DNA from 3 places in the Peribacillus frigoritolerans genome. Region 2 is predicted to be linked to each of the others. Evidence: riboswitches for the same ligand, from Rfam matches in the RefSeq annotation. Region 2 holds a riboswitch; each other region holds the start of a gene.
The links. Region 2 has a riboswitch for S-adenosylmethionine ahead of ABOA58_RS11530 (Na+/H+ antiporter NhaC family protein). Riboswitches for the same ligand answer to the same signal wherever they lie in the genome.

Region 1: another riboswitch for S-adenosylmethionine. It lies ahead of mtnK (S-methyl-5-thioribose kinase); the one in region 2 lies ahead of ABOA58_RS11530 (Na+/H+ antiporter NhaC family protein).
Region 3: another riboswitch for S-adenosylmethionine. It lies ahead of ABOA58_RS25360 (O-acetylhomoserine aminocarboxypropyltransferase/cysteine synthase family protein); the one in region 2 lies ahead of ABOA58_RS11530 (Na+/H+ antiporter NhaC family protein).

What each region holds. Positions count from the first base shown of each region.
Region 1 covers NZ_CP158190.1:3,227,755-3,238,697, reverse strand. The annotation lists gene ABOA58_RS15835 (ATP-binding protein) at 1-1,441, shown strand, start outside; gene ABOA58_RS15830 (hypothetical protein) at 1,592-2,299, shown strand; gene ABOA58_RS15825 (YozD family protein) at 2,478-2,648, shown strand; gene deoD (purine-nucleoside phosphorylase) at 2,889-3,593, shown strand; gene ABOA58_RS15815 (S41 family peptidase) at 3,853-5,340, shown strand; gene ABOA58_RS15810 (LCP family protein) at 5,455-6,345, shown strand; gene mtnA (S-methyl-5-thioribose-1-phosphate isomerase) at 6,437-7,483, opposite strand; gene mtnK (S-methyl-5-thioribose kinase) at 7,498-8,700, opposite strand; SAM riboswitch class I at 8,779-8,932, opposite strand; gene ABOA58_RS15795 (carbon-nitrogen family hydrolase) at 9,004-9,786, opposite strand; gene ABOA58_RS15790 (pyridoxal phosphate-dependent aminotransferase) at 9,886-10,943, shown strand, end outside.
Region 2 covers NZ_CP158190.1:2,344,555-2,355,497, forward strand. The annotation lists gene ABOA58_RS11480 (acyl-CoA dehydrogenase family protein) at 1-80, opposite strand, end outside; gene ABOA58_RS11485 (transporter substrate-binding domain-containing protein) at 457-1,329, shown strand; gene ABOA58_RS11490 (amino acid ABC transporter permease) at 1,516-2,223, shown strand; gene ABOA58_RS11495 (amino acid ABC transporter permease) at 2,236-2,949, shown strand; gene ABOA58_RS11500 (amino acid ABC transporter ATP-binding protein) at 2,970-3,725, shown strand; gene ABOA58_RS11505 (SF0329 family protein) at 4,074-4,604, shown strand; gene ABOA58_RS11510 (LysR family transcriptional regulator) at 4,843-5,745, opposite strand; gene hutG (formimidoylglutamase) at 5,869-6,825, shown strand; gene ABOA58_RS11520 (hypothetical protein) at 7,087-7,242, shown strand; gene ABOA58_RS11525 (SOS response-associated peptidase) at 7,303-7,974, shown strand; SAM riboswitch class I at 8,237-8,344, shown strand; gene ABOA58_RS11530 (Na+/H+ antiporter NhaC family protein) at 8,535-9,851, shown strand; gene ABOA58_RS11535 (transposase) at 10,023-10,286, opposite strand; gene ABOA58_RS11540 (chromate transporter) at 10,346-10,891, opposite strand; gene ABOA58_RS11545 (chromate transporter) at 10,940-10,943, opposite strand, start outside.
Region 3 covers NZ_CP158190.1:5,110,350-5,121,292, forward strand. The annotation lists gene sufD (Fe-S cluster assembly protein SufD) at 1-895, opposite strand, end outside; gene sufC (Fe-S cluster assembly ATPase SufC) at 911-1,696, opposite strand; gene ABOA58_RS25345 (MetQ/NlpA family ABC transporter substrate-binding protein) at 3,105-3,941, opposite strand; gene ABOA58_RS25350 (methionine ABC transporter permease) at 3,957-4,625, opposite strand; gene ABOA58_RS25355 (methionine ABC transporter ATP-binding protein) at 4,618-5,652, opposite strand; SAM riboswitch class I at 5,807-5,919, opposite strand; gene ABOA58_RS25360 (O-acetylhomoserine aminocarboxypropyltransferase/cysteine synthase family protein) at 6,029-7,339, opposite strand; SAM riboswitch class I at 7,439-7,544, opposite strand; gene ABOA58_RS25365 (thioredoxin family protein) at 7,690-7,998, opposite strand; gene ABOA58_RS25370 (toprim domain-containing protein) at 8,002-8,367, opposite strand; gene gcvH (glycine cleavage system protein GcvH) at 8,459-8,842, opposite strand; gene ABOA58_RS25380 (arsenate reductase family protein) at 8,939-9,295, opposite strand; gene ABOA58_RS25385 (acyl-CoA dehydrogenase family protein) at 9,437-10,943, opposite strand, start outside.

The DNA.
Region 1 (10,943 bases), 880 kb from region 2:
CAATGTCATTGCAGATACATCCAATAAAATGATCGGGGACAACCTCGCGCAGAGAATATGGTTCAAAGAGGCCATAGAAGGTCGTGAATTCCTTTCTGACGTTTATAAAACCCGTGCTTTCCCAGAACCCATAATTGCTCTGAGTGCGCCGGTTTATGATAATGCAGGGAAAATGATCGGTGTCGTATCTCCAGCTTTCCGATTGGAAGGACTTTGGGAGCTGATGGAGAAAAAGGCTAATGAAATTAGCGATAAATACCCAGTGAACTTTTTCATGATCAATCAAGAAGGCATCATGATTTCGAAAAAAGACCCGCATGGAGTCATGCAGGATTCTGCATTGAAAGAAATGGGATTAACGAAAGGTAAGCTGATGGAAGCTTCGTTATCGGATGAATTGTACAGCGCAGAGAACGGGGAAAAAATATATTCCATCCAGCCTGTTCATACGATTGCAAAAACGGAGAATAAATGGTTTGTTGTTGTGGGTGCAGATAAGAAACAAGTCTTTCAGCCTTTGAATGACCTTTTAACACGGTATTTGACAATCTACAGCATCGTTTTTGTTTCTATCATTCTGGCTGTCTATTTACTAACAAAGACCCTTGTGCGGCCAGTTCAAGAACTTGTCGAAGCGACAGAGGATTTCATTGGAGGAAAGGAATTCATCATTTCCGATAAAAGAAGCTTCGAGGAAATGGAAAAATTGAACCTAGCCTTTCTAAGAATGATGGAAACGATAGAAGATCGTGAGAAGGAAATCGTCCGTACGGAAAAATTGAAATATGTCGGCCAGCTTGCTGCCGGTGTCGCACATGAAATCAGGAACCCGCTGACGACAATAAAGGGCTTTTTCCAATTATTGAAGAGCCAGGATCATGATAAAACATTAATAGAAAAATATAGTGATGTCATGCTTCATGAAGTGGATCGGGTTAATGTATTCGTGACACAACTTCTTGATTTGGCAAAACCGCATCAACTGGAATGGGAGAAAATCGATTTAATGGATTTCCTTGAAGAAATAATAGATACCTATATCCCTTCAATTCCGAGTTCTCATGTAAGACTAATAAATGAAGTGACACACTCTGTCGTTGTTTATTCAGACAGGAACCGGTTAAGGCAGGTTCTCTTGAATGTCTTGAATAATTCTTGTGAAGCCATCGAAGCAAGGGGGCAGATTGAATTGCATCATACTTCCGAGTCCCATTATGTAAGATTAGTGATCAGCGATGATGGGAAAGGCATCAGTCCCGAGAATTTAAAAAATATCGGCATGCCCTTTTATACCACCAAACCGGATGGAAACGGATTAGGTGTGGCGACGTGCATTCAGATAATGGAGGAATTAAAAGGGAAATTTCAAATTGAAAGCGTCCGCGACGAAGGAACGAAAGTGACGCTCATCATTCCCACTACGAACCGTCTCATTAAATGAGGCGGTTTTTGGTTGTAGTGCCGTTTAATAAATGGGCCGGTTACTTAGCTAAATGAGCAAAATGCCCTCTCTTTTCCATTAACCTCCATGTTTGTTTGTGCATATAATTTACTAATCAAACGATAAGGACCATATTGGGGGATGTCTCTTATGGGCAAAAAAAAACAGCCGAAATTTAAATTAGGCGATACAGTCGTAATAACAATGTATGGGACAGTCGGGAATATAACCGATGTAAAATTTCTCGATGGTGCTTATGTGTATGAAGTGAACTATAGTGAAGGTCTTTATATCGAAAAAACATTGCAATCGATAAATGAATATGAAGGTGAAATCCTTTATCAAAAAGAACAAATCGATATTGAATATAAATATTTATTAGGTGACTTGGTCCAGGTGGATGGGTATGAACAGGATTATTTCAAGATTATCGGCTATCGAACGGAAATTTGGCGCTATAAGGAAAATGCCTGGGAGGATGTAATCTATGAGTTATCCAGAATCTCTGATGGTGAATGGCTTGAAGCGCATGAGGAAGAACTAACTTTGATAGCCGATGCTAAACGTGCAGATGGAATCATTAAAAAGTTGGGTCTGCTACTTCCTAAAAAGAAAAATGAGCTTGCTATCATTGCTAAACAAAACAACCCTGGTAAAGGTGAGCGAGAAATGACAATGACAAAAAATGAAAAAAAGGAAATGATTGATGGACTGTTGGATTTATATAATGATTATTGTAAGCTCTACGAACATTTTGGCGATGATGAATATCGTCACATCATGAAGATCGCCCTTGCTAAAATTGAAAAGGCGGCAGAGGAAATTTATCCAGATCATAAAAAGAAGCAAACGAAGTGAAAGGTATCCTGAATTTTTAAAGGGCAATTTCAAAATTCCCTATAGAAGCTTCCATTCAAATTGAACACGGATGGATCATGATAAATATAAGCCCTTCAAATGATTTTCCATAATGGGATGCCTTACTGGTATATTTGTCTCTACACATTCATAGACCTTTAAATAAGGGGGCGATGATTTGCGAGAAATTGAGGTTTTTATTGATACAGAAGAGATAGCGGAATTCTTTTTTCAAGAATTGATAAGACGGGGCTATCTTCCAACAGAAGCTGAAGTTGAAGATCTTGCTGACATCACATTCGAATATCTTCTTGAAAAGTGCATAATTGATGAAGAAGTCGATGAGTAACCTGTCATAAGACGGTTAACAGCTTCCTATCCCTTAATTTTATTAACCTTAAAAAAAGACGGCGGACCTCCGCCGTTTTGTTGCGGTTTAAAGGAAGGGTGTCAAAGTCTTTTCATGACTTCCAGTTTCCTTATCTTTTTCAAGTTCTAGGATAAGGTTCGATTTTCCTAACTTGTGGTTGATATGGTATAGTAGTTTTTGAATATCATTTCAATCACAAGTTAAGGAGGACATAGTCGTATGAGCGTACATATTGGTGCAAAAGAAAATGAAATTGCGGAAACGGTCTTACTTCCTGGGGACCCGTTGCGTGCAAAATATATTGCTGAAACATTTTTAGAGGATGCTAAACTTTATAATGAAGTTCGTAACATGTTTGGATATACAGGGACATATAAAGGGAAACGAATTTCTGTACAAGGTACAGGCATGGGTGTCCCATCCATTTCGATTTACGTGAATGAATTGATGAATAGCTATAATGTCCAGAAGCTGATTCGTGTGGGAACTGCAGGAGCGATTCAGAAGGATGTAAAAGTCAGGGATGTGATCCTTGCAATGAGTGCTTCCACCGATTCCCAAATGAACCGCATGACTTTCGGCGGGGTGGACTTTGCCCCAACGGCGGATTTCGAATTACTAAGAAAAGCTTATGACGCCGGCACAGCTAAGGGCTTGCAATTGAAGGTCGGTAATGTTTTTACGGCCGATCAGTTTTATAACGATAATAGTGATTTGGAAAAATGGGCAAAATACCAAATCCTTGCAATAGAAATGGAATCAGCAGCGCTTTATACGCTTGCTGCTAAATTTGGCCGCCAAGCATTATCTGTATTAACCATTTCCGATCACATTTTAACCGGTGAGGAAACGTCGGCGGATGAGCGCCAGTCAACCTTTAACGAAATGGTTGAAGTGGCATTGGAAGCAGCTATCCAGGACTGATAATTGGATGTAAATGACAGGCGGGTGACCAGGAATAAGTGAAGCTGTATAATGACAGTTGGATACAGGCTCAGTTATTCCTTGGTAGCCCCATTTTTGTAATGTCAATAGATGCCTGTAGTCCAGGGAGTTTTCTCTATGTTTTAACGTTTGCGAGGCGTAAAAAAATACATATGGTCATAAGTTGTTATTTTTGATAACAATTATTTTTCGATTGTCATGAAAGCTGTTAAAATAGAAAGAAATCGTTTATATCGTCATGAAGAATGAAAGTGGTGAGGCTTCAGTGGAAGAAGAAAATCAAGAACAGCCAAAAGAGGCAGGGAAATTCATTAAAATAAAGAAGTTTACGTTCATTATGGGGATTTTCTTAGTCATATTTCTAACTGCAGGGATTACTACAATAGCCTTGACCTTTGGAGATGAAAAAGTAGAGTCATTAGCACCGGATAAGCATGCGGAATTTGAAAAGCTGTATACTACATACGATAAGATAAAAGATAACTATTATGAAGAGGTTGATGAAGAAAAGCTGGTTGACGGCGCAATTAATGGAATGATCAAATCATTGGATGATCCCTACTCTGCTTACATGGATAAAAAGGAAGCATCGAGTTTCCATGAAAGCATCTCTTCATCTTTTGAAGGAATCGGTGCCGAGATTCAGGAGCAGGATGGACAAATCATGGTCGTCTCACCGATAAAAGGGTCCCCAGCAGAAAAAGCGGGGGTAAAGCCGAATGATATCATTTTAAGTGTGGACGGTAAAAGCGTTGAAGGGCTAAGCTCTTCTGAAGCTGTCCTGAAAATCAGGGGCGAGAAGGGTACGAAAGTGGATCTATCCATCTCAAGAGCTGGTGAGTCGGAACCGATTGAGCTCACCATTAAACGGGACACAATTCCGATTGAGACGGTTTATGCGGAAATGCTTGATGATGGAGTTGCCAAGATTCAAGTGACCAGTTTTTCCGAACATACAGTCCAAGAGCTGAAAACGGCGCTTGAAGAAATGTCGAAGAAGGATATGAAGGGTCTCGTATTGGATTTGCGGGGAAACCCGGGGGGACTGCTTGATCAAGCAATAGAAATGGCAAGCCTGTTCATACCTAATGGGGAAGTGGTTCTTCAAGTTGAGGAGCGCAGCGGGAAAAAACAAGTCTATAAATCGGAGAATGATGGAGAACTGAAAATCCCGGTAGTCGTGTTGATTGATGACGGAAGTGCCAGTGCTTCTGAAATCGTTGCAGCGGCTGTCAGTGAATCTGCGGACATTCCATTGATTGGTGTCAAGTCATTTGGGAAAGGGACAGTGCAGACTGCCGAAGACTTTGAAGATGGATCTAACTTCAAATATACGGCAGCTAAATGGTTGACTCCTGAAGGCAATTGGATTCATAAAAAAGGGATCAAGCCGGATATTACTGTGAAGCTTCCTGGTTATGCCAGCCTTCCGTACATTTCGCCCGATAAGGAATTGAAAGCATCTGATTCTTCGAGTGAAGTGAAAGCTGCTGAAGAGATGCTGAAGGAAGCGGGACATGATCCGGGTAAGGTAGATGGATTCTTTGATGAAGCAACAACGAATGCGGTCACAGCATTCCAAAGGGAACAAAAAATTAAAGAAACTGGCACCATTAAAGATGATACTACCGTGAAATTGATGCAGGTCATCCAGGAGAAAATCCTTAAGAATGACACACAAGTGAAAAAGGCGGTAGAAGTATTAAAGAAAGAAATCAATAAATGATTTTGCCCGAATAGCCTGTCAGCGATTATCGTTGGCAGGCTTTTTTTGTCGTTTAATGCATAGGATTCCAATATTAGGCAGAGAATAGGGGTAATTTTCCGATGAGGTGAGGTAATGAAAGAAAAGGTATTGTTCATATATCTATTGATCTTGATTCTGGCAGGCTGCACTTATGCCCCTTTACCCAAACAAAATGGAAATGCAGGTACGGAAAAAAAACTAACCAAAGAAGAGAACCAGGAAAGTGTGAAAACATTTCTGTTAATTGGTGTTGATACAAGGGGAGAGGAAAAATCTCGATCAGATGCGATTATACTGGCAAAATACTTTCCTGAGCAGGAAAAACTGAAGCTGGCTTCGATTATGCGTGATAGTTATGTGAAAATCCCCGGGAATAAATCAGGATATAACAAAATAAATGCAGCTTATTATTATGGTGGAAGGGAACTTCTCAAGAAAACCATACAGGAAAACTTTGGTGTCAAGGTCGATCATGTAGCGGTAATTGACTTTCAGGGATTCGTGAAGATGGTCGATTTACTTGCACCTGAGGGGCTAGCGGTGAATGTGGACCAGGAAATCATTGATGATATGAGCATTCAAGCAAGCGTCGGTAAAAATGTTTTACATGGGGAGGAAATATTGAAATATGTCCGTTTTAGACATGACGATGAAAGTGATTTTGGAAGGGTTGAGCGTCAACAAGAAGTAATGGTTCAATTAAAAACAGCGTTTATAAATCAAATCTCATCCTTCGAAGGGATGGCAGCCCTTCCTAGTATAATCGAACAAGGACTCTCGTACTTGGATACAGATATTGGACTGAAAACAATAATGGAAATGGGTCCAAAAGCCGTCTTCCATTCACCGGACACCGTCGAAACCTTAAGGGTTCCAGTGGAAGGAAGCTTTAATGATGAAATATATCCCCAGTCCGGAGCCGTTTTGGAAATAGACTACACTAAAAATAAGAAGGCACTTCAGGAGTTCTTTTCCAAAAAATAAAAATTGTATTGTGGACCTCGCAAGAATAATCACAAAAACGAGAGAGATACGAAATCCTTCTCGTTTTTTATCATCAATAAAGCAACCTGGATCATTTAACAAAAAGCGGGATGTTTTTAATGAAATCCGGTGTTATGATGCCATTTTCGGTAATGATGCTGGTAATTAGATGATTCGGTGTAACGTCAAAGGCTGGATTGAAAGTCTTCACGTTTTCAGGAGCAATCCTAACACCTTGAATAAAGGTGATTTCCGCTTCATTCCGTTCTTCGATCGGGATGGAAGTACCGGACTCGAGAGTAAGGTCGAATGTAGTTGATGGTGCGGCCACGTAAAAAGGGATACCAAAGTGCTTGGCTAATATGGCCAATCCCAATGTCCCGATTTTATTGGCTGTATCTCCATTAGCCGCAATTCTGTCGGCACCGACGATGATTCCATTTATTCCTTTCTGGTGAATCGTATGGGCAGCCATATTATCAGAAATTAATGTGACATCCACCCCCGCTTGCATCAATTCCCAAGCAGTCAAACGCGCCCCTTGCAGGACAGGCCTTGTTTCACATGCATACACTTTTAGCGGAAAGTCCTTTTCTTTAGCCAGGTGGAAGGGAGCCAAGGCTGTGCCATACCGAGCCGTGGCAATTCCCCCAGCGTTGCAATGCGTTAGAATGGAATCTCCTCTAGTGAATAAGGATAAACCATGTTCCCCGATTTTCCTGCACATTTCTTCATCTTCAGCAAAGATGGCTTTAGCCTCCGATACAAGTGCTTCCTTGGCAGTTGAAATGCTTTGCGCAGCTTGCAGGGTATTTTCCATCCTCCTTAACGCCCAAAAAAGGTTGACAGCAGTTGGCCGTGAAGAGGCGAGTTTTTCAATATGCCTCGCTACATTTTTCTTGAATTCCGCTAATTCAGCGGTTGTTTCCTGTTTGGCACCAAGTGCAACACCAAATGCTGCCGTCAGTCCAATTGCTGGGGCACCGCGAACTTTTAATGTCAAAATGCTGTCATATACATCATCAACAGAATGAAGTTCAATAAATTCAGTTATGGAAGGCAGGGCTTGTTGATTTAATAATGTAATATGGGAATCAGCCCATTGTACCGAATAAGGTAATGGTGCTAGCTTTGTCATGTGCAGGTCTCCTTTTAAATGGTTGAATAAGATGGCAGTGTACGATGCTTCAACGCTTCAATGACAGCTGGAACATCCAATTCTTCTCGTTTTTTAATTAATAAAGCACCAATTTCCAATGTAGCCGTTTTGGCAGCGATCCTTGTTTCTTTATCTTCAATGACATTCAAATCGGCAACATGGGAAAGTCCGATGGTTCGCCGAATCATTTCACAGCCGGCAAAGCCGAATGCATCTTTTTTGAATTTTGTCAGTAAATAAGGCAGATAACCTTTCACATGGCGAAATGGGCTTTTATTTTGGCCTTCCCATAATTCGGAATAAGTTTCTTCAAAGGCATTCCAAAATTCATTAAGGTGTGTGAAAATCTCTTCCTTTCCAGCGCTATTACGTGTGACTGCCTGAAAGAGAAGGTTGGCGGTGTATTGACCAAGGTCAAAACCAACTGGACCATAAAAAGCGAATTCCGGATCGATAACCTTTGTTTCAGTTTCACTTGCAAATATACTTCCAGTATGTAAATCACCATGAAGCAAGGCTTCCTGCTCGGTTTCAAAGCTTTGTTTCAGCTTAGCGACCTCAAGGATCACTTCTTTATCATTCCATATATTTTTGGCGGCATCTGTCAATTCCACCTCGAAATCTCCCGGGAGTTCCTCAAAAAATGGATCCGTGAAAATAAAGACCTCAGTGATTTTGCAGAGTTCGGGATTCGTGAAATGTCGGGCCACTTCCTTTTTCGCAGAGGGTTCTAAATGATAATCGGATGTATAAAATGCCGTTTTCGCAACATATTCACCAATATGCTGAGAAAGCAATGGATATGAATCTCCTTCGATCAATCCTGTTCTAACGATTTTCAAGTGCGATAAATCCTCCATGACCGTGATGGCAAGCTGTTCATCAGAATAATAGACTTGCGGTACGAATTCTGGGCAATAACTTCTGAAATGAATCAACGCATTCGCCTCAATCGCAGCTCTTTTCAATGTCAGCGGCCAGCTTTCGCCAAGTACCTTGGCATAAGGGACCGCTTGTTTAATTATAATTCCTTTATTTGTGACTGTGTCTGTAATATGAAAAACATAATTTAAGTTTCCATCGCCGATTTCTTTACATGTTAAACTTGCATCCGCATTGACCAACCCAAGTTTTTTTGCAAGGGTTATAGCTGTTTCGTTTGTCAATCTCTTAAAATTTGAATGGTTTTGAGTCATTCTTTTCCCCTCCGGATTCAAAATAAGAATAAAAAAGCCTCTTTCATATAGAAAGAGGCAGAAGTTTTGGCTTCGGACCTCTTATCTTCCAGAATATGAATTCTGGTGGAATTAGCACCGTGCTCTGTGGATTTTATAATCCGGCGGTGAATCCGCCCCATTTCACAATGGTATTACAGTCGGTTGCTGGGCTTCATAGGGCCTTTATCCCTCAGCCTGCTCTTGATAAGAGTAAATGTTTTCTGAAATTTTAATCTTCGGGAAAATAATATCAACTTTTTAAATAGTTTGTCAATGGGTAAATTAATAAAAATCAGGACGGCGATCTTCGAATACAGGTATTTTGTTACGTGCATCCGAAACTCTATTGAAGTCCAAGGTGCCTGTCAGGAGTTCGTTTCCTTCTCCGGCTTCACTTATGATATTTCCCCAAGGATCAATTATCAAGGAATGACCGGCAAATATATTATTGACATCAGAGCCTGAGCGATTAACGGCTACAACATAGGCTTGGTTCTCGATGGCACGGCTAATCAATAAGGCTCTCCAGTGATCGAGTCTCGGCTTTGGCCATTCAGCCGTAACGAATAGAACTTCGGCGCCTTTAGCGGTATGGGCTCGCTGCCATTCAGGGAAACGGATGTCATAACAAATGAAACCAGCACATATTTTTTCATCAAGAGTAAATAAACCATCCTTTTCTCCTGGCTTCAGGAAATGATGTTCATCCATTAACTGAAATAAGTGAAGCTTATCATATTCTTTTATGAGATTTCCCTGTTTATCGATGATGATCATGGTGTTATAGATTCCCTTGCTCGTTTTTTTCGCAATGGAACCGCCTACGATGTGAATCTCGTGTTTCCTTGCCTGTGTTTTAAGAAATTCAATCGTTTTTTCGGCCTCTTGATCAGCAATCTCATTTAACCTGCTTAAGTCGTATCCGGTTGTCCAAAGCTCTGGTAAAATGACGATATCGGGTTCCGACCGTGCTGCTTTTTCCAACCATTGTTTGGCAACCTGAAAATTGATATCCGGTTGCCCGAATGCTATATCCATTTGAATACAAGCTATTTTCCACTTCATCGTTTAAAACCCCCATATGTAAAAAATGCTTTACAAGACTATGATAAACATATATCATTTGTGACTAGAATTTCAAGAAATTTCAGAGAAGGTGTATAAATGGTGCAATTCGAAAAATCCAGACAGCTTCAGGACCTGCCTAAGCAGTTTTTTGCCTCACTAGTCGCAAAAGTCAATGCCATCACGGAGCAAGGACATGATGTCATTAATTTAGGTCAGGGAAACCCTGATCAGCCAACACCAGACCATATCGTAAAAAGCTTGCAGTCTGCCGCTGAAAAAACGATTAATCATAAATATTCGCCATTCCGGGGGCATCAATATTTAAAAGATGCTGCTGCCGTCTTTTATGAACGTGAATACGGTGTCAAGCTGGATCCGAAAAGTGAAGTGGCGATTCTCTTCGGGGGAAAGGCAGGTCTTGTCGAACTGCCGCAGTGTTTATTGAATCCGGGTGATACGATCCTTGTTCCGGATCCCGGCTATCCGGATTATCTTTCCGGTGTTGTTTTAGCCCAGGCAAAGACCGAGTTCATGCCCTTGACAGAAGAAAATGTTTTCCTTCCAAAATACAGTGACATACATAAAGAAGTACTTGATAAAGCGAAAATGATGTTCTTGAACTATCCGAACAATCCCACAGGTGCTTCTGCAACTGAAAGTTTCTTTGATGAGACCGTCTCTTTTGCAAAAGAGCATTCAATTTGTGTGGTCCACGACTTCGCTTATGGAGCGATAGGATTCGACGGTAAAAAACCGGTAAGCTTTCTCCAGTCAGAGGGAGCGAAGGAAATAGGAATAGAAATATACACACTATCGAAAACATACAATATGGCAGGGTGGAGAGTCGGCTTCGCAGTGGGGAATAAGAGTGTCATAGAAGCTCTTGAACTATTACAAGACCATCTTTATGTGAGTCTCTTCCCTGCGATACAAGAAGCTGCGGCAAGCGCTTTGCTTGACTCGCAGAGCTGTGTAGAGCAGTTAGTGCAGATGTACGAGGGGCGAAGGAATGTTTTCATTGAGGGATTGAGGGCAATCGGCTGGGATGTCAAAGCTCCTGCGGCATCATTTTTTGCCTGGCTCAAAGTACCTAAAGGTTTTACGTCCGAGCGTTTTGCAGACTATTTATTAACGCATGCCCACGTTGCTGTTGC
Region 2 (10,943 bases):
TTTTTGAATTTTGATTCTACTTCATATAATTTTTTCAGCCACGCTTTTTGACTCTCCGTCTTAATGAATAGGTTAATCACACGGTTCCCTCCTTCTATTACCTTCTGTTTTTGTTTCAATTCCTATTAATCTTATTGGTTTAAATGATAATTAAGGTGTGTTTAGTTGTCAAGGAAATTAAGGGTTTGCAGATAAACGATGCCTCTGGAAAGACTCTTGTATTTTCATATAACTACAATTCTTTTAATAAAACAGGTGTGTGCAGTTGCTTGAAAATTTTAAATATACACATTGACTTTACAAAAGTATCCATTTATTATGTTTATAACCAAATAACTTACTTAACCTACCTAAATAGTTGGTATTGAGTGGTGAAGGTGATGTATGTATTTCCTTTGAATTTCAGGAAATACAAATGCAAGTAAAAAAACATCGTAAAACGAAAGGGGATTCACTATGAAAAATAAAAAATTTCGCCATGTTTTAACTATCGGTTTAGCGTTTGTAACCATATTAGCGGGGTGCGGATCAGGTACATCAACGAGTAATGAAGCCGATGCAAATTCAGGTAGCACTTCAGGTGTCCGAAAGGTAAAAGTAGCATATGACCAAGCGTCAAAACCTATGTCTTGGCTGGATGAGAAGGGAAATCCAACTGGATATGATGTGGAAGTTATGAAATTGGTTGATGAATTACTACCGGCATACGAATTCGAATATATTGGCACATCAAGCGATGACCTGTTAGTAGGCATTGAACAAGGTAAATATCAAGTGGGGGTTAAAAATGCTTTCTGGACAGAGGAAAGGACTGAGAAGTTCATCTTTCCTAAAGAATTCCTTGGATTAAGCAGTGCGGGCCTTGTTTTAAAGAAAGAAAATTCAAAGATCAAAAATCTCAAGGACTTTGCTTCAGAGGGCTTCTCCTTAGCACCAATCGCAGCAAATAACGCTCAATACACGATCGTTGATGAGTATAATCAGGCCAATCCGGACAATAAGGTGAAATTGAAAGCCGGAGATGCATTCACTGTAGATGTAATTCAATGGGTAAATGAAGGCCGTGTCGACGGTGGAATAGCGATCGAGGGAGCTTTTAAGAAGCAAGTGGCCGACGATGGCCCCTATCATAATTTAGTGGATGATCTAGTTTACAATGAATTTGCAGTCATTAAAACCTGGCCATTATTCAACAAAAAAGAACAAAAATTCGCAGATGCTTATGATGAAGCGATTAAAAAAATTAAAGACGAAAAGAAGACGAATGAGTTAAGCAAAAAGTTTTATGGCCGGGATTTATTCGAAGTTTTGGGAACTGTAGAGAGATAACGAAGCCCTTAGCAAAACAAGCATTAAAATGTCAATCAATAGGTTATGACTTGTCATTTTCTTAATATGGGTTTTCTTGGATAACTCTGGTATTTTAAGAGATGGCAAGTTTCTAGGTACTGGCCTTCAATAGAATGATTGGATTTGAAAATTCGAATCTTCAATGAAAGCAGATGGAGGTGAAACATGGAAAAATACTTTGATTTAGCTTACATAGTAGAGTCGGTACCAATGTTAGTTCCCTTTCTAAAAGTAACATTAATCGTTACGGGTCTATCGGTCTTGTTCGGGACAATCATAGGTTTCATCTTAGCGGTCATGAAACTTGGAAATAGTAAAATCGCCAGGAAAATTGCCTATGGATATACAACGGTATTGAGATGTACGCCCTCTATAGTTCTGCTTTTTTTGACTTACTATGGTATACCTGCAATTGCAGGGAAATTTGGCATAAATCTTAATGATATTGATAAAGCAGTATTTGTAGTCATAACCTTTTCGCTTCAATTTGCGGCTGCAATGTCAGAAGTGATTAGAACATCGCTTGAATCTATTGATAGAGGGCAATTTGAAGCGGCAGTAAGCGTTGGATTAAGCAATACGCAAGCTTACCGGAGAATTATTTTACCCCAGGCTTTCGTAGTCGCATTACCAAACTTCGGTAACAGCTTACTTGAATTAATGAAAGAAGGGTCTTTAGCATATACAATCGGCTTGATAGATATCATGGGGAAGGCAGAGCTTATAATCGCCGGGAACTATAACACACATGCATTAGAAATTTATCTTGCATTGGCGGTTATTTACTGGACATTGTCGATTGCCATTGAACAACTGTTCTTAAAATTGGAAAAGGCATTCAGTAAAGGAAAACAAGTGATAACAACTGCATAGAGGGGTGACAGAATGTCAGAAGGTCTGGATTATAGGTTTTTAGTGGAAACCTTTTTTGTAGCGTTATCGGGGGTGCCGACCGCATTATTCATTACAATTGTTGCTTTGATTATTGCCTTGCCATTAGGGTTTTTACTTGCTTTATCAAGAATAAATCAAATCCCGGTATTGAATCGCTTAGCACAGATATACGTTTCATTTGTCAGAGGAACGCCCGTCATTATCCAAATTTTCATTATATATAGCAGTGTGCCATTAATGCTGACTTCTATATTTGAAAAGTATGCTGTCGAAATGAATGTATACGATGTAAATCCGATATGGTACGCATTCATTGTTTTCTCGTTGAATACGACAGCTATTCTCACAGAGGTGTTTCGTTCGGCAATTAGCACAGTGAGCAAGGGGCAACTTGAAGCTTCTTATGCTGTCGGATTAACAACTGTGCAAGCATTTAGAAGAATTATCATTCCACAGACATTGGTAGTGGCATTACCGAATATATGTACAGCAACAGTCAATCTGATTAAAGCGACATCATTAGGTTATGCTTTGTCATTGCAGGAAATCACTTTAAAAGCAAAGGTAGCTGCCAATGTTGGCTACAATTATGTTGAAGCATATATTGATATCTTTCTTGTTTACCTAATTTTATGTAGTTTGGTGGAATACTTGTTTAAAAGGTATGAAAAACGAGTAAGCAGGTTTAAAGCCGTGAGTATCTGAAATGAGGAGGTGTGGCCGAAATGCTAGAGATTAAAAATATTCATAAATCATTCGGTGAGAATGAGATTTTAAAAGGTGTGGATTTAAATATAGACAAGGGGGATGTGGTGGTAATTCTGGGTCCAAGTGGTTCAGGTAAGACAACTTTACTCCGATGCATTAACTTTCTTGAAAAAGCAGATCAAGGACATGCCGTTTTTGGTGATATTGATGTAAGTCTTAAAACGGCATCGAAAAAAGTGATTCATGGAATAAGGCAGAAGATAGCCTTTGTTTTTCAAAATTATAATCTTTTCGCTAATAAAACGGCATTGGAAAATGTGACGGAAGGACTGGTTATTGGAAGGAAGATTGCGAAAGCAGAAGCATATGAAATTGGTAAAAAAGCATTGGATAAAGTAGGCTTGTCAGAAAAATATGGTGCTTACCCTAGTGAACTCTCAGGCGGGCAGCAGCAAAGGGTGGGCATTGCGAGAGCGGTTGCTTTAAACCCTGACATTATTTTATTTGACGAACCAACTTCGGCATTGGACCCGGAATTGGTCGGTGAAGTACTGACGGTGATGAAGCAAATTGCCAAAGAAGGAACTACGATGTTAGTTGTCACGCATGAAATGTCTTTTGCAAAGGATGTTGCAAACAGAGTGATTTTTATGGATGCAGGTGTCATAGTGGAAGAGGGATCGCCTAAAGAAATTTTTGTGAATCCAAAAGAAGAAAGAACGAAGAGGTTCTTAAAAAGAGTCTTGCCGGAGGATTATATTTTTTATATTTAGGTTATGTTCACTTTCTCTTTTGATATGTGATTGAAACAAACGAATAAAAATAACGTTTGTTAGAGGGATTCAGAATGACGTTAAGTGAATTGATAGTAAAAATTCAAAAATTGAATTAAGCAAAAATACATCGGTTTAAAGAATTCTTTATCCATTTACTTGCAACATCATTTTCTGCAAGTGAACAAGCATTTCAAGAAGTGACCGAACGCAAAAATAAAGATGGCTAAACTTGTGTAGATTTTGACTCTTTAAACATATACCTCTACAGTTCATTAACAAGCAGAATAGAATAATGAAAGAAATATACTTTGGTGGAAATTGAAAACTGTAAAGGAGAATAAAAACTTGCGTAATCAACAATGGAGTAAAGTAAAGAAAAAGTTAGAGAGTTTTATCTGTGACTCTCTAAAAAATAGAGTTCAGTTTACTGTTACGAATTATCGAAAGGCTCACGACCGATTAGGACGAGCTTTTATTACTGTTGATAAAAAGGAAATCCTAAATATGTGTACGATAACGTCTGATAGAGAAATGTTCAGAAAAGAAAATGAAATAAGAAATGCCAAAAGTATTGAATACGATGTCTATAATGGAAATCAGAACTATGAGATAGGGATACAAGCACATGAAATGATTAAAGCAGAGGGGATTTTTGCACAGTATGACTTTTTTAATGCGGTTGAAGAATATTTTAATTTACCAATAGAAATTTCCTTAAAATCAGATGATATGATTATAAAGATTCTTTCTCTGATAGATAGAAGAGTTGGGATGCGTACGTTACAGGGGCTTAAAAAATCCATCCTAAATGAAAAGGAAATTATCCAGTATTTTTATAACTTGCGATGTGAAGCAGAGGGAATAAGAACTTCCTAAAAAGCGCTATAATGAATTTTTATTGAACAAGTATTTTACTTGGCGTGGAAGTGTGAGCGTTAGGACGTTATTAATTAGTGAGGAAAAACAATATGGATGGATAGTGAAAACACATGAACCTCCTGCAAATATGAGTGGGAAACCTAGCTCATTGGCAGGAAGTCTAAAGTGTTTTCTTTATACAAAGTGAATCACAATGAGCCATGGTGTCTTTTCCATTAAATTAGAGAATCAGCATTTAGGCATCGTTCCTAACATCCCACTTAAAAAAGCTATGTATTTCCTCTACTAACTTACATACTGCAGGAGACAGATATCGATCTTTCAAATAGGCCAGGTAAACAGTCCTTTCCAAAGAATTCGAATCTATTGCACGAATTGCAGTATTGCGTGTTGCAGCGGATTTTATATAGCTTTCCGGTAAAATTGTAACCCCAAGACCTTCTTCCACCAAACTGCAAGCCGTTTCAAGCCTTTCTATTTCGTATAGGATATTTGGAATTGCATGTTCTTCCTTAAATGCTCTTAAGATATCATCTCTTGTTTGAAATCCAGTTGTACTGATGATCAATTCTTTCTTTGCAATGTCTTGGAAAGTGATGGACTCTTTTTCATTTAACTCGTCATCTTTATGAATCAAAAGCATGAATTTTTCATTATAAAGGGGAGTGGACAGAATTTCATCATTGTTGATGGGCTGGTTCGTGATGGTGAAATGAACATTATACCGATTTAACGAATCGAAAACTTTCTCTTCCCCTAATATTTCCCTTACTTTTATATGAATATTAGGATAATTGGTTTTAAAATTCCTGATTATCTTCGGGAACCAAAATTTGAATGATTCTATGGAACCTATAGATACTGTTCCGCTTCCAACATCCTTCATTTCCTTAAGCTCCACTTGCATATTATCGAATTTTCTTAACAGATCAACAGATCTCGTATAAAAAAGCCCACCTGCTTCCGTAAGCTCAAGACCCCTTGTATTACGTTCCAAAAGCTGAAAACTAACTTCATTTTCTAATTTCATTATGGCATTACTTAGGGAAGGTTGTGATATATGCAGCATTTTTGCCGCTTTTGAGAAATTCTTTTCCTGGACGATGGTAGTGAAATACCGAAGTTGACGAAGATCCATTTATTCTCCTTACTATAGCTTTAAACTATAGATATATTGAATTTTTGTATTGGTAATTATATATTATCTCATTTATAATTTTTAAAAAAGATATTTCGGAATTTTTTAAATAAAGGAGAAATTATGTATACTAATCCGACTTCAAAATATTGGAATGGAAGAATTGATTCCCAATCTGACATGGACAGCTTCAGATACCACCAAAGAGTACGGTTGGCTCCGATATCGGAATTAGCCATCTCTTCCAATGCATCAAAGACCTTTGGGTTGATTGGCTTCAAATGTGATGAAGGCGTCAAAAGGAATAAAGGCAGGATTGGTGCTGCAGAGGGTCCTGATCATATTAGGCAGTACTTGGCGAAATTACCCTGTCATTTACCGTCCCAAACCGAGCTGGTGGATGCTGGCGATGTAAAATGTGAAAGTACGGAAATGGAGGCCGCCCAGTTCGAATTGGGATCGGCTGTTGACCGGATATTGGAGACTAAAGCGATTCCTATCATACTTGGGGGAGGGCACGAAACCCTGTATGGCCATTATCTTGGGATTAGGAAATCCATTGGACCAAAAGCTAGATTGGGGATCATTAATATTGACGCGCACTTTGATATGAGGCCTTATGAAAAAGAAAGTTCATCAGGAACGATGTTTAAGCAGATTTTGGACGAAGATCAAAGTTGTGGATATTTATGTGTCGGAATTCAGAAGCAGGGGAATACGAAGGCACTGTTTGAAACCGCTGAGAGAAGTAATGTCGACTACATTTTGGAAGAAGATTTGTCATTGAACGAAATGGATGAAACAAAGCGGCGGATAAATGAATTCGTTAATAAAAATGACTACATTATGCTTACATTATGTACGGACGTTATTGATTCAGCCTACGCACCTGGGGTAAGTGCACCATCGCCGTTTGGACTGAATCCAAAATTGGTCCGTGCGATTATTAGGCATATCGTATCGAATGAAAAGATCCTCTCCTTTGACATTTCGGAAGTGAATCCTTCGTTGGACGAAAATAATAAAACCGTAACATTGGCAGCACATTTAATAAATGAAGTTTTGCTGCATTTTAAATAATGGATGGACATGGAAGAGGGGCAATTCCAATTTGGTTCTTCCAGCTTTCCTCAATGTTATCTCCATGATCAATTATCATAAAAACCTTAGAAAGCACCCAGGCTGTCCGTGAATCATTCATGGACAGTCTTTTTAGTGGTTAATTGCCCCGGCTATTGCTTGACTCCCCGTTTTAGGATTAACAATGACTCTTCCAAAGTTCACTACTGATACTTGTGGGTTTTTGGTTTATAATAACAACCATCTAGGGGGGGATTTTTTATGAATGAATATAAAGTGACGGTCAGGAATGGCAGTACCTTGATCTTGTCGGAAATCATTAAAGCTGAAGATGAAAGAGAAGTCCTTGGAACTCTTTTGATTTCCAGCGAATTATTTAATCAACCATTTACCGACATCAAAATTTTAGAACGCTGATTTGTGCCTGTCCGTTCGATTTGTTACACTGTAATAAATTCTAATACGGTAGGCGATAGTATGTGTGGACGTTTTACCCTTTTCACTGACATTGAAGAAATAAAAGATCGGTTTGATATTCAAGGATCGTTTGATGAGGAATACCAATTCAGCTACAATATTGCTCCCTCCCAATCCGTGCTCTCCGTCATTAATGACGGGGCAAGGAATCGACTTGGATATCTTCGGTGGGGGCTCATTCCTTTCTGGGCAAAAGACGAAAAAGTGGGCTACAAAATGATCAATGCCAGAGCGGAAACCATTGCTGAGAAAGCAAGCTTCAGGAATGCGTATAAGAAGAAGAGATGCTTGATAATCGCTGACTCTTTTTATGAATGGAAGAAGACAACGGAAAGAAAAATACCGATGCGAATAAAACTGAAGAATCATGCTCCATTTGGAATGGCGGGTATCTGGGAATCCTGGAAATCTCCTGAAGGCATCAGCATCTATTCGTGCTCCGTTATAACAACCGTTCCTAATGAGCTAATGACCAGCATTCATGATCGTATGCCTGTCATCCTTAAACCGGAAGATGAAAAAGATTGGTTGAATCCAACCAATAATGATCCTGCATATCTGCAGCAGTATTTAAAGTCATTTGATTCGGAACAGATGGAAGCCTTTGAGGTATCGACTGAAGTGAACTCGACCAAAAATAATTCATCTAACCTAATACAACAAATTTGCTGAGAGGTCATTAGACCTCTTTTTTATATGAATTCCGTCCCGATAAATGAAAATAACTGATTAACTGCAAATGTCAAGATCTCTTTATAATCAGTAAGGAGTCCATGTAAAATAATTTAAAATTAACCTTGCGAAAATAGACAAAATGCTGTACTGTTATATTTGCTTTTCAAAACGACTTTCGATGTCACGAACTCAGGCAAGTTTCCAGCGTGGTACTTTTCTGGCAGGCATCGTAATTTTTGATAAATTATATAATGTAATCTTCTTATCAAGAGAGACGGAGGGACTGGCCCGAAGATGTCTCGGCAGCGGACTTAAATGGAGTGCTGTGCCAAATCCAGCAGGCTGATTTTCGCCTGAAAGATAAGAAGGGTGTTTTTTATAAATTAAAAGACCTCTTCTTGTTGTTAAATAGAAGGGGTCTTTTTTATGCCAGTTTTTTTGCTATAGCTCCATGACTGGATAATCAGGTAGGTTCAAATTGGAGTTATTTGCGAAAACTGTTAATAGAATAAGAGCTGTGACAAATGTCGCGGGAAAAATAAAAAGAGGTGTACATCATGAGTGCAAACAATAAAGGGAATCCATGGGCATTGATCCCGTTTGTCGTATTTTTAATTTTATTTATAGGGTCCGGAATCATCACTAAAGATTTTTATTCATTTCCGGTGATTGTAGCGATTTCCATTGCATCGGCAGCTGCATTGGCGATGAATCGGAAAGAGACATTCAATGAAAAGGTTGATATCTTCTGTAAAGGTGCCGGGGACGCCAATATTATGTTAATGGTTATCATTTTCCTTTTGGCCGGGGCTTTTGCCGAAGTTGCCAATGGCATGGGGGCAGTTGAATCAACAGTGAATCTTGCCTTAGCTGTTTTTCCGCAAAATCTATTAATGGTAGGGATTTTCATCATCGCTTGTTTTATTTCTTTATCAATGGGGACAAGCATGGGAACGATTGTTGCACTGGCACCTATCGGGGTTGGGATTAGTGAGCAAACAGATATTTCGCTTGCCCTATCAATGGCGGCCGTTATTGGTGGTGCAATGTTTGGGGATAACCTTTCCTTCATTTCAGATACGACAATCGCTGCAGTTCGAACTCAAGGAACGAAAATGAAGGATAAGTTTAAAGTGAATTTTTTCATCGTTTTACCTGCTGCCATCATCACATGTGTCATCCTAGGAATTTTAACGATGGGCGAACAAGCCGACATCTCCCAACAGTCTTATGATTGGGTGAAGATTCTTCCATATCTTTGCGTATTGATCACTGCATTGGCAGGAGTCAATGTGTTCTTGGTCCTTTCCATCGGAATCGTATTTGCCGGAATTATCGGCTTGGCTGATGGAAGTTATCAACCGTTGGGTGTCATTCAAAAAGTTGGAGAAGGAATGGCGGGAATGTATGAAATCTCCTTCCTTGCCATTTTAATTGCAGGTATGGTAGCTGTAATCAAACATAATGGTGGCATCGATTATCTACTCCACCTAGTGACCCGAAATAGCAAATCAAAAAAAGGGGCGGAATTCAGCATTGCCGGGCTTGTTGGTTTGACAAACCTTTCAACGGCAAATAACACGATTTCGATTATCATTGCCGGGCCACTTGCCAAAAATATCGCTGAAAAGTATGGGATTGATCCGCGTAAATCAGCGAGCTTGCTTGACATATTTGCATGTTGTATCCAAGGGTTGATACCATATGGAGCACAACTGCTGGTTGCAGCAGGGGTAGCAAAGATTTCACCAATAAGCATCTTGCAGTATTCATATTACCCAATACTAATTGGACTTTGTGGCGTCATTGCCATCCTGATTGGTTTTCCACGGTTTCAGCCGGGAAATGATGAAACGAAAAAACATACTTCTTAAAAAGAGAATAATAAGAAAACACCCTGAATCATTGGATACAGGGTGTTTTCTCAGTTTGTAGACAAAAGGGGTTCGGAATTAAAAAATTCCGAATCCCTTTTAAAATTCCATTGAAATTTTGACCAAAGGTTAAGAGATTTTCGAGCCACTATGTTAAGCCATTTTAGGGCCTTACCATGTCCACGTAGCCATCTTCTTTAAATTAATGGCAGCGAAAGTAAGCATAGCTTGCATCGACAATTTTTTAAGTCCCCTTAAAGTAGTCCAACGCATACCATGCTTTTCTTTTGCATCTGGGAATACACGCTCAATCGTTTCACGCATGGAACGAATACCGAAGGTATATTGAATGAATGTCAGTTTAACTAAAATAACTAGATCAATACTTGGGCTTCCTATCTCTGAACTAAGCTTTTGGTAAACAATTATTTTCATAACCAAAATAACTGCTTAATTCCAGTCCATATAGATAATGGTTGTGTGGTGGACATTTGTCATGAATAGAGGACGATTCCAACTAAACCAGAAAGAATAATTACATAGGCTGGGTGCCAACGTAATTTCATTAAGGCAAATAACGATAATCCAAAAACGAGTAATAAGCTTATCGTATGCCATGAAAAGTTCAGCGCTATCATATGATTGGAAAGTGCAAAGCTGATCGCTGCAAAGAGGATTAAACTAGTGACAATGGGTCTTAGTCCATAGAACATGGATTGAATAACTGGATAATGATTCAATTTGCTGAAGAAGGTGGCTATAACGGTTACGAATATAATAGCAGGAAGCAAGATTCCGAAAGCAGATGATATGGCTCCTGCGTATCCAGCAGTCGAATAGCCAACGAGAATGGCACTATTGGCAGTGACAGGTCCTGGGGACATCCCGGAAATGGCGATGATATCAGTAAATTGCTGCGTCGTCATCCATCCATGCTGTGAGACTTCCGATTCTATTACGGGAATCATGGCGTATCCGCCTCCAAACGATACAAAGCCGATAATAAAGAAGGTGCTAAACAACTCCCACAATTCCATCATTCTATCACACACTTTCTTGAAAATTAGTTAGACCCTTTTTTGATATACTTAT
Region 3 (10,943 bases), 2.8 Mb from region 2:
TGAAGTTCTGCTTTTGTTCCCCGCGTCCGACTACAACGGTTTTTGTATCACCGTGAGAGCCATCGCCCATTAGATATGTTGTATTATCTGAAATCGTATTTCCGTCGTTCATCAGGCCAAGCGCCCACTCAATACGTGCGTCACGTCCTGCCACTCCACGGCGGTTAACATATGTCGTGAAGCCTTTAGAAAGGGTATCGACCGCACCATATTGGACTTTGGCATTCGCATTTGCAAATACTTCAGTTACGATGTTGGCAACACCTTCGTTAGACTCAACGGTTGAGAAATAGTTCTCTACATATGTGACAGAGCTATTATCTTCAGCTACGATCAAGACATGGTTGAAAAGTGTAGTATCTGGATTATCCAAAAGGAATACCGATTGAATCGGCTCTTTGATTTCTACATTTTTCGGAACATAAAGGAATGCTCCCCCATTAACTAATGCAGCATGAAGTGCTGTTAAACGATGCTCATCTATTTTAACGCCGTCTTTCATAAAATATTTTTGCACGAGCTCAGCATGATCACGAGCCGCTGATAAAATATCCGTAAAAATGACGCCTTGTTCTTTCACATTTGCTGACAGATTGATATGTGCCGGCGTATTATTGCGTTGGATGTATAAGTTTTCATTTTCTTCAATGATGGACTTAATTTCTTCCGGAAGCTCCTCTAAAGAGGCAAAAGCTTCACTCTCAACCGTATGAGTTTGGAAAGAAGTGAAATTCCATTTATCGATTTTCGTTTTATCCGGCTTTGGCATCGGGAGCTTTTCTAATTCAGAAAACGCTTGAATCCGAAGCTCGGATAGCCAAGCTGGATCATTATTTTTAGTTGAATAGGAGCTTATATCCTCTTGTTCAAACGGTAATTTCGTTTCTGTAGTCATTGCAAATCCTCCTACTTACGCTTCTTCGCCAACAGTTTCGTCTTCAATGCCCAATTCTTGTTTAATCCAGTCATAACCTTCCGCTTCCAAGCGGGCAGCAAGTTCAGGACCGCCTGATTTTACGACACGTCCTTGCATCATTACATGTACAAAATCAGGAGTGATGTAATTTAATAGACGTTGGTAGTGAGTGATGATCAAGCATCCAAAGTCTTCTCCGCGCATTTCGTTGATTCCTTTTGAAACGACTTTAAGTGCATCGATATCTAGACCTGAATCAATCTCATCCAAGATTGCAATTTTAGGTTGGATCATCATTAATTGAAGAATCTCGTTGCGTTTTTTCTCTCCGCCTGAGAAACCTTCATTCAAATAGCGTTGCGCCATATCTTCATCCATTTCAAGGAATTCCATTTTTTTGTCCATTTGACGGATGAATTTCATCAATGAAATTTCATCGCCTTCTTCACGGCGTGCGTTAATGGAAGAACGTAAGAAGTCTGCGTTTGTAACACCGCTGATTTCACTTGGATATTGCATAGCTAGGAATAGACCGACACGAGCGCGCTCGTCTACTTCCATCTCCAAAACATCTTCACCATCGAATGTGATGCTTCCGCTAGTTACCTCATATTTAGGGTGACCCATGATTGCTGATGATAAAGTGGATTTACCAGTTCCATTTGGTCCCATGATCGCATGGATTTCTCCACCTTTAACTTCAAGGTTTACCCCTTTTAAAATCTCTTTGCCTTCAATTGATACGTGAAGATCTTTAACCGTTAATGTAGAAGCTGACATAATAATACCTCCGTGAACTAATTCCAATTTTATTACCAGAAAGTAAAGATTACTTTCATTACTATAATTTACGTAAAAGCATTCTCACTTTATTCTCATTCCAATTTTATAACAAATCCAATTTGGAATCAACTAAATAGATAGGGGTTTCCACTTCGGCCATGTTAAAAACCTGTCCTATTCTTACAATACTAACAGATATGGCCTGTTTACTGCATATTCATACTTATTTTAGCTTTTGTTAAAATTATCTTATTATTCGGCAAATCTTCGTCCTTATTAATATATGTTCAAAGAATTTGATTGCAAGGTATGAACGTTCCGCTTTAAAAAGAAAAAAATCGGACTGTCAGGTATTATGTAAGTTTATCCAATAAGGAAATCCTTATTTTATGGACCACTTTCCATTTTACCTCTACAGGCCGATCTTTTAAAGAACTCTTTTATATGCTTAGCCGTGAATTTTGCGTTGAAGGTCCTGGACCATTTTGTTGCACTTTACATGTTCCCTATCCCGTTCTTTCTCAACCTCGATACGGAGGTCTAAGTTTCTACTGTACTCACTGTAGCCAATCCCATGTGAAGACTGCATCGCCTTTTCCATTTCGCTTGTTACATTTAAATCCAGAGTATTGATAGTGAACCATCCTTTCAAATTTGTGTATCATTTTTTTTCCTTCATTATCTCTATACCCTTTCCTTTCCTGATTAAACATGAAAGGAATTAAATTAAGCCGCAGACTGAAACAAACTGGATCATCAATGAGTTTGTCTACAGTTTTTTAGGTTTTTAGGTTTTCAAAATTTGAACGTTACTTTCCACTTCAGGTACTCGCTTTCCGCGGGCGGTCCGGAAGCCTCCTCGGCGCTTTTGCGCCTGCGGGGTCTCCCCTGACTCGCTTTTCCCGCAGGAGTCTCGTACCTTCCGTTCCAATCCACTAAGACTAAACAATCAGATAGAATCACTTTCACCTAAGGTTTCCAAAATGAAGTGCCTCACTTCTCTAAGTCCGGAAAAAATTATGAGCGACGCATTTTGTAAAAGCTGAACGGACAAACCAGCTTGCTTATTCATTTATGCGGCAGCAGACCGTAACGATAGTAACACCCGGAAATACTCATGATACTCGTATTAAGAGCCTCTGATTGAACATGTGATTAAGAAAGTTAGAAAACCTGAAGCTGTTGACGCAGATTCCGCAACCATGGCTATGTGTAATATGAGCGTTTTGGTTGTTATCTCTGCCTATCGGCACTCAACAACAAATATAGAATGCTATCGTGAGTACAAATCGCTTTAACTGCTTCAAATCCAATAAAAAACAAAAAGGTTTCGGAATGAGACCATTCCGAAACCTTTTTGTTTACAAACTGCGGTCTGAATTAAATCAGGTCGCCCATTCTTGAATTATTTATCCGCCGGTACAACTGCACCTTTGTATTCTTCAAGAATGAAATCTTGAATTTCTTTAGAATGCAATACTTCTACAAGCGCTTTGATTGCTTCTTTATTTTCGTCACCTTTGTTTACGGCAATGACATTCACATATGGTGATTCCGAATCTTCAATCGCAATCGAATCTTCAAGCGGATTCAAACCGGCGTCAATCGCATAGTTGGAGTTGATCAAGACTGCATCGCCTTCGCCACTCTCATAAATTTTAGGAAGCAGGGCCGCTTCATAATCGGCATCGAATTTAAGGTTTTTCTTATTTTCAACGATGTCTTTCGTTGTAGCCGTCGTTTTATCGATCCCTTCTTTCAAAGTGATCAGGCCATTCTTTTCCAAAAGGGATAAAGCGCGTCCATGATCAGCGACAGAGCTGCTCATAATGATTGTTGCGCCTTCCGGAAGTTTATCAATGCTTTTATATTTTTGTGAATATAGGGCAATCGGCTCGATATGGATTCCGCCAGCATTAACGAAGTCATATCCATTTTCTTTAATTTGCCCCTCTAAATATGGAATGTGTTGAAAGTAGTTAGCATCCAATTCCTTATCATTCAACGCCTTATTCGGTAAAACATAGTCCTGGAATGTTTCGATTTCCAATTCGATTCCTTTTTCTTTAAGAAGCGGCTTGGCTTCCTCAAGGATTTCAGCATGAGGAACATTTGATGCCCCTACAACTATTTTCTTCGATTCTTTTTCCGTATCACTGCCGCTTTTATCCTTTTCACTTCCACAAGCAGCCAAAGCGATAGATAACACTAAAATTAATGCAAATCCTAAAAACTTTTTCATCCTTTTCATCTCCCTTTATCTTTTGTCCAATTTAGATGTAATCACATCTCCAATAATTTGAATTATGAAGACGATAATTAGAATAACGATCGTCGCTACAAGCGTAACGTCATTTTGATTTCTTTGATAGCCGTCCAAATAGGCCAGATTACCAAGCCCGCCTGCGCCGATGACCCCGGCCATTGCGGTATATCCAACCAATGCAATCGATGTTACCGTAATCCCGGAAATAAGGGCAGGCATCGACTCTGGAAGAAGGACCTTCCAAATGATCGTGCTCGTTTTTGCCCCCATCGATTTAGCGGCTTCAATTACACCTTTATCGATTTCACGAAGGCCGATTTCAACCATACGCGCATAAAATGGTGCCGCACCGATAATAAGTGCCGGCAGTGCAGCGTTCTCTCCGATCATGGAACCGACAAGCGCTTTAGTGAAAGGAATGAGCAGCACGATCAAAATAAGAAATGGAATGGAACGGAATATATTGACGACAGCACTCATGACCCCGTTGACTGCCCGGTTTTCCCACATATTACCCTTCCCCGTCAGGAACAGGATCAATCCTAATATTATGCCTATAAAAAAGGTTGCCACTACAGAGACGCTTGTCATGTAAAGCGTTTCCCTCGTAGCTTCAATAATGTCTTCCCAATCAACATTCGGCAATAATTCTTCAAGCATGAGTAATCACCTCCACGCCTACCTGCTGTGCTTTAATGAATTCTATTGCGTGGAGCATTTCATCCTCTTTGCCATCAAGATGGATAAACAATGTTCCATATGAACCGCTTCTTGTTTGGGATATCTTACCTTGAACGATATTGACATCCAACTCGAAGTTACGTACAAGCTTGGTAATCAATGGGCTTTCTGCATGATCACCTACAAAGGTCAATTGAATTACTTTGCCTGCAGGATAGCGCTCGAGCAAATGGTCCATCGTTTCTTTCGTTTCTTCCGGTTCCGTTACCTGTTGCACGAAACGCTTCGTCATTTGTTCTTTAGGATTCTTGAAAACATCAAGGACAGGACCCTGTTCAACAACCTGCCCGCTTTCCATCACGGCGACGCGATGGCAGATTTTACGTATTACATGCATTTCATGTGTTATCAAGACGATCGTCAATCCCAGGCGCTGATTGATGTCAACAAGCAATTCGAGTATGGAGTCGGTAGTCTGCGGATCCAAGGCAGAAGTCGCTTCATCACACAGCAGCACTTTAGGGTCATTTGCCAGAGCCCTGGCTATTCCCACCCTTTGCTTTTGCCCTCCGCTTAATTGTGAAGGATAGGCCTTTTCCCTGCCTTCCAGTCCGACTAACTTGATCAATTCGTTCACACGCTTGGTTCGTTCAGGTTTAGAAACTCCTGCAATTTCCAATGGGAAAGATATATTCTCCTGAACGGTCCTTGACCATAATAGATTGAAATGTTGGAAAATCATGCTGATTTCTTGACGGGCCTTACGGAGCTGAGCGCCTTTAATTTTTGAAATTTCCTTCTCAGCCACCACAACGGATCCCTCTGTAGGTGTTTCCAACCCATTGAGCATTCTGATCAAAGTACTTTTCCCCGCTCCACTGTAACCGATAATACCGAAAATCTCGCCTTTATTTATTTCAACATTCACATTATTTACAGCCTTGATCGTCTCACTGTTTCCTTTTCCTGTTCGGAACAGCTTACTGACTTTCGTCAATGTAATCATTAATCCTCACCTCTTTTATCCAATAAAACCTATGAACTTAGTTGATTTCTCTACATTATTAGTCTGTTTCTCATATCATGCAAAGGGTTTCCCCCATTAAAATAGAAAAAACCTTTCTGCATGAGCAGAAAGGCAGGTGAAGAAACAGGCCTTCCTCTCATCTTCCAAAGTGATTAAACTTTGTGTGAATTGGCACCTTTCCAAGGAAATCTCCTTGTCGGTTGCCGGGTTTCATCGGGCACATCCCTCCACCTCTCTTGATAAGAGCTAATATATAGAATATTTGTACATCATTAAGTTCTTTAGTATGGTGAAATTTTATCATAGATAAAAAAGGAGCGCAATGTATATTATTTCTAGTACACAGAAACTTTACTTAAACCGTTTTGGATGTCAAGGAGACGATATTCGTCGCTTTTTCAATTGCCTGCTCCAAATCTTCTATTAAATCGTCTACATTTTCAATCCCAATGGATAAACGGACTTGATCAGCACTCACACCCGCTTTCGCAAGACCCGCCTCATTCAATTGTTGATGGGTCGTACTTGCTGGATGGATGATCAAGCTCTTCGCATCCCCCACATTCGCTACATGGGACCATAATTCCACCGAATTGATAAGCTTTGCGCCAGCTTCGCGATTACCTTGTATTCCAAAAGTCACGACAGATCCAGCTCCCTTAGGCAAATATTTATCCGCAAGGGCTTTATCGGGATGATCCTCATCACCAGGATGTGAAACCCAAGTCACTGCAGGGTGGTTTTTTAAATATTTAATGACAGACTTGGTGTTTGACAGATGCTCTTTCATCCTTACATGCAGTGTTTCAAGCCCAAGCGTAAACTGGAATGCACTTTGGGCACTTAGCGCAGGGCCTAAATCACGAAGTAACTGCACTCGGGCTTTCGTTATGAATGCAGCAGGTCCAACTGCCTCGGCGTATACCAGATTGTCGTAGCTTGGGTCAGGCTCCGTGAAGCCAGGATAATTTGGCGAGTTCCAATCGAATTTCCCTCCATCCACGATGACACCGCCCAGCGTGGTTCCATTTCCCAGAAGCCATTTTGTAGCGGAATGGATGACAATATCCGCTCCAAAATCAATTGGTCTGCATAGATATGGTGTCGCGAAGGTATTATCAATGATCAAAGGTATTCCGGCATCATGGGCGATTTTCGCTACCGCTTCAATATCAAGCACCCTCAAACTTGGATTTCCGATCGTTTCAGCAAAAATGGCTTTAGTTCTTGGCGTTATCGCCCTTTTGAAATTTTCAGGGTCATCGGGAGAAACGAACTTCACTTTGATCCCATATTTAGGAAGAGTATTTTCAAAAAGGTTATACGTACCGCCATATAATGTAGAGGCTGAAACAATCTCATCTCCAGCAGCGGCAATATTCAGGATTGAAAGTGAAATGGCCGCCATTCCGCTTGCTGTTGCCAATCCGCCGATACCGCCTTCCAATAAGGCCATTCTTTCCTCAAAAACGCTGACCGTGGGATTATGAAGTCGTGAATATATATAACCATTCTCCTTTAGACCAAATAAATTCGCTGCATGGTCGGTGTCTTTGAACAAGTATGCATTGCTTTGGTAGATAGGAACTGCACGAGCACCTGTTTCATCAGCTTGCAGACCGCCATGAACACTCAATGTTTCGAAACGCAACTTTTTCTCTGACATATGATTTCACCTTTTTCTATGGATTTAGTTGGAATTATATGATACCTGGCCTTTTATAAACAAAAAAACCACTTCAATAAGAAGAGGTTTCTAGAATACACCTCATCTACCAGAGCCAACACTCTGCTGGAATTAGCACCGTATATAAATTTATACCGGTTGCCGGGCTTCGTCGGGCCAGTCCCTCCGCCACTCTTGATAAGAACTATTAAATTCTGCCGTTACTTAATTCAAAATATAGCATTTTAGAATAAATCAGTCAATGAATTGTTAGAATATTCTTTGTTTAATTTCAATCTCGCATTCAAATGTCCGCAACAAAGAAACCAACCACGGTTCTGATTGGTTTCTTAGCTGATTTCCTTAAGCAATCCGTACAAATAAGGAACGGATTGAAAGGCATATATTTTTTTGTGCAGCTGTCCTTCTTTGAAAAGCAACAAACAAGGAACACTTTCGATTTCATATGATTCGGCAATTGCTTGGACATAATTCATATTCATTTTCCCTGCCTTCAATTCCGGGAATAGCTCCAAGGATATCGTCAGCATCTTGGAGGCAACCTGACAAGTGCCGCATAAAGGGGTATATAAATATAAGCAAAAGGTTTCCCCATTTTCAACAGCAAGCTTACACTCTTCTTCTTTCCATTCCTGCATCAATTAGTCGTTCACCCTTTGACTTAAAAATTTCATTTTCACATTCATATTGGCAGATAAAAGCACAGTTGCGATATGATGTTCGGGCGAGCTTTCCACTTCTTTGTACATTTTATTAATATACAGGTGGTTCGCTTCAGGCATTTCCCTTCGGAACTGCTTCCGGAGCTTTTCTCCTGATTCATCTGCGTCAAAAAGGAGATAAACATCACGGTCCATCAATTCATCCACTAATTCATCCAGCTTAGTTAATGATATGGTCCCATTCGTACATCTTATTTCCACATCTTCATTTAAAACGGAGGCAACTTTTCTTCTATCGGAACTGCCTTCTACAATGATCACTTTATCGAATTCGCCCCACTCCATGTCATCACTCCATCTCACGAATTATGTGTGCAACTGCCACGGTACAAAATGAAAAAGAGAGCAGGCCTTTTCAGTCCCCCTCTCATTCTTTTTAACCGTTGATTAAACTCTCATACTCTTCAGCGCTCATCAAGTTTTCAATATCACTGCCATTAGATGGTTCAAGCACGACCATCCATGCCTTTTCATAAGGAGACTCATTTACATATTCAGGGTTGTCACTTAAATCTTCGTTTACTTCAACAACCTTGCCACTGATAGGTGCATAAAGCTCAGAAACGGTCTTAACGGATTCAACACTTCCGAATGGTTCGTTCGCTTTCAATTCATCGCCGATTTCCGGAAGCTCAACGAATACGATGTCCCCAAGCTCGGACTGTGCGAAAGCTGTAATTCCAATGCGCACTGTTCCATCTTCCGTTTTGACCCATTCATGTTCTTTAGTGTAACGAAGTTCTTTTGGTGTTGTTGTCATTATTAACCCTCCATATGTACATCTTATTTTATCTATTCCATTATAAGGTAGATTGTTTGTTTAAGTAAGGAATTAACCAAATATTTCGAGAAATTTTCAGTTCCAAACCTGTTCGAATTGCTCCTCTTTGAAACCTACCGTCACTTTGGTGCCGTCCGTAACAATCGGCCTTTTCAGAAGCATGCCATCTGTGGACAATATATCAAGCATCTCTGCTTCAGAAGCTTCTTTCAGCTTATCCTTTAAGCCCAGCTCCCGATATTTTTGACCGCTAGTATTAAAAAACTTCTTCAACTCCAAATTGCTGTTTTTATATAGTTGTTCTATTTCTGTTCGCGAAGGCGGATTTTCCGCTATATGGATTGCTTCATATTGCAGTTCATGATTATCCAGCCACTTCTTTGCGTTACGGCATGTGCCGCATTTTGGGTACCAATATAATGTTAAGCCCATCATTTCACCACCTATCAATAGAATACCCGTTTTCATCACGCAATACAACGAATTGTCTTTTGAATTTCCAATACGATTTCATCAAAGGAAATAAAGGGAATGCCTTTTCGGGCATTCCCTTTACTGATTATGATTCATTGCTTAAAGAGCATATTTTTCAGCTTCGATTACCTTCACGGAAGCTTCACGCTTTTTCGCAATGACATTGATCGGATTATGTCTTGTCAGCTTGCGGAGCGACGCAAGCATGATGCGAAGAGTATCGCCTGTTTCCACTGCGATTAACGTTTCCTTTGCGTGCTGTTCTATTTCATTGAAAGCTTCCTGAACGAAGATTTCAGTGTAAAGCACTTTTTGTTTGTTCTTCTCCAGACCTGTAGCTGCTATTGCTTTTTCCGTACGCAATACCACGGATTCCGCTGCATAAGCAAGGGATGCGATATCAGCAATGTTGGAGAGGATCTCTTGTTCTTGATCAAGAGCTTTGCCGTATTTCTGTGCAGCAAGGCCAGCTGCCAGAATCCCAATTTTCTTAGCGTTTCTAACAAGCATTTTTTCTTGTGCCAATGGCTCATCGCCAGGTTCTTCCGGCATCATCATCATTAATTCCTCTTGCAGGCTTTGAGCCTTTTGAAGAAGCGGCAATTCCCCTTTAAGTGCTTTCTTCAGGAAAGTTCCAGGGACAAGCAATCGATTGATTTCATTTGTACCTTCAAAGATCCGGTTAATCCGGGAATCACGATATGCTTTTTCAATTTCATACTCCTGCATGAAACCATAGCCTCCATGAAGCTGTACGCCTTCGTCCGTAACATAATCCAACACTTCGGAAGCGAAGAATTTATTCAATGAACACTCAATGGCATATTCAGCGATTGCTGCCGCCATTGATTTCCCATCTTTCACTTGCTCATCCGTCAATTTGCTTTGCCTTTGTTCATAAAGGCCAACGGTACGGTATACAGAGCTTTCTGCTGCATAAATTTTGGATGCCATTGTTGCAAGTTTTTCTTTCGTCAAGTTAAAATCGGAAATTTTCGTTTTGAACTGTTGACGTTGATTCGTATAAGCTGCTGTAATCTCAAGGGCACGTTTAGATCCGCCGACAGCACCGACGCCTAATTTATAACGGCCGATATTCAGGATATTGAAAGCGATGACATGTCCTTTTCCGGCTACACCCAAAAGGTTTTCGACTGGTACATGTACATCTTCAAGGATTAATGTACGTGTAGATGAGCTTTTGATTCCCATTTTCTTCTCTTCAGCACCAGTTGATACGCCATCATAATCACGCTCAACAATGAAAGCGGAGAATTGTTCGCCGTCAATTTTGGCGTATACACAGAAGACATCTGCAAAACCTGCATTTGTAATCCATTGTTTTTCCCCATTTAGAATATAGTGAGTTCCTTCGGCATTCAATTTCGCTGTCGTTTTTGCTCCCAAGGCATCTGAACCTGAGCTTGGTTCCGTTAAGGCATACGCAGCAATCTTCTCACCCGTTGCCAGTAAAGGGAGATATTTTTTCTTTTGTTCTTCATTCCCGAATAATACGATCGGCAAAGATCCGATACCTACATGTGCACCATGCGTAATTCCAAAGCCGCCTGAAAGTGCCATTTTTTCTGTAATCAGTGCCGAACTG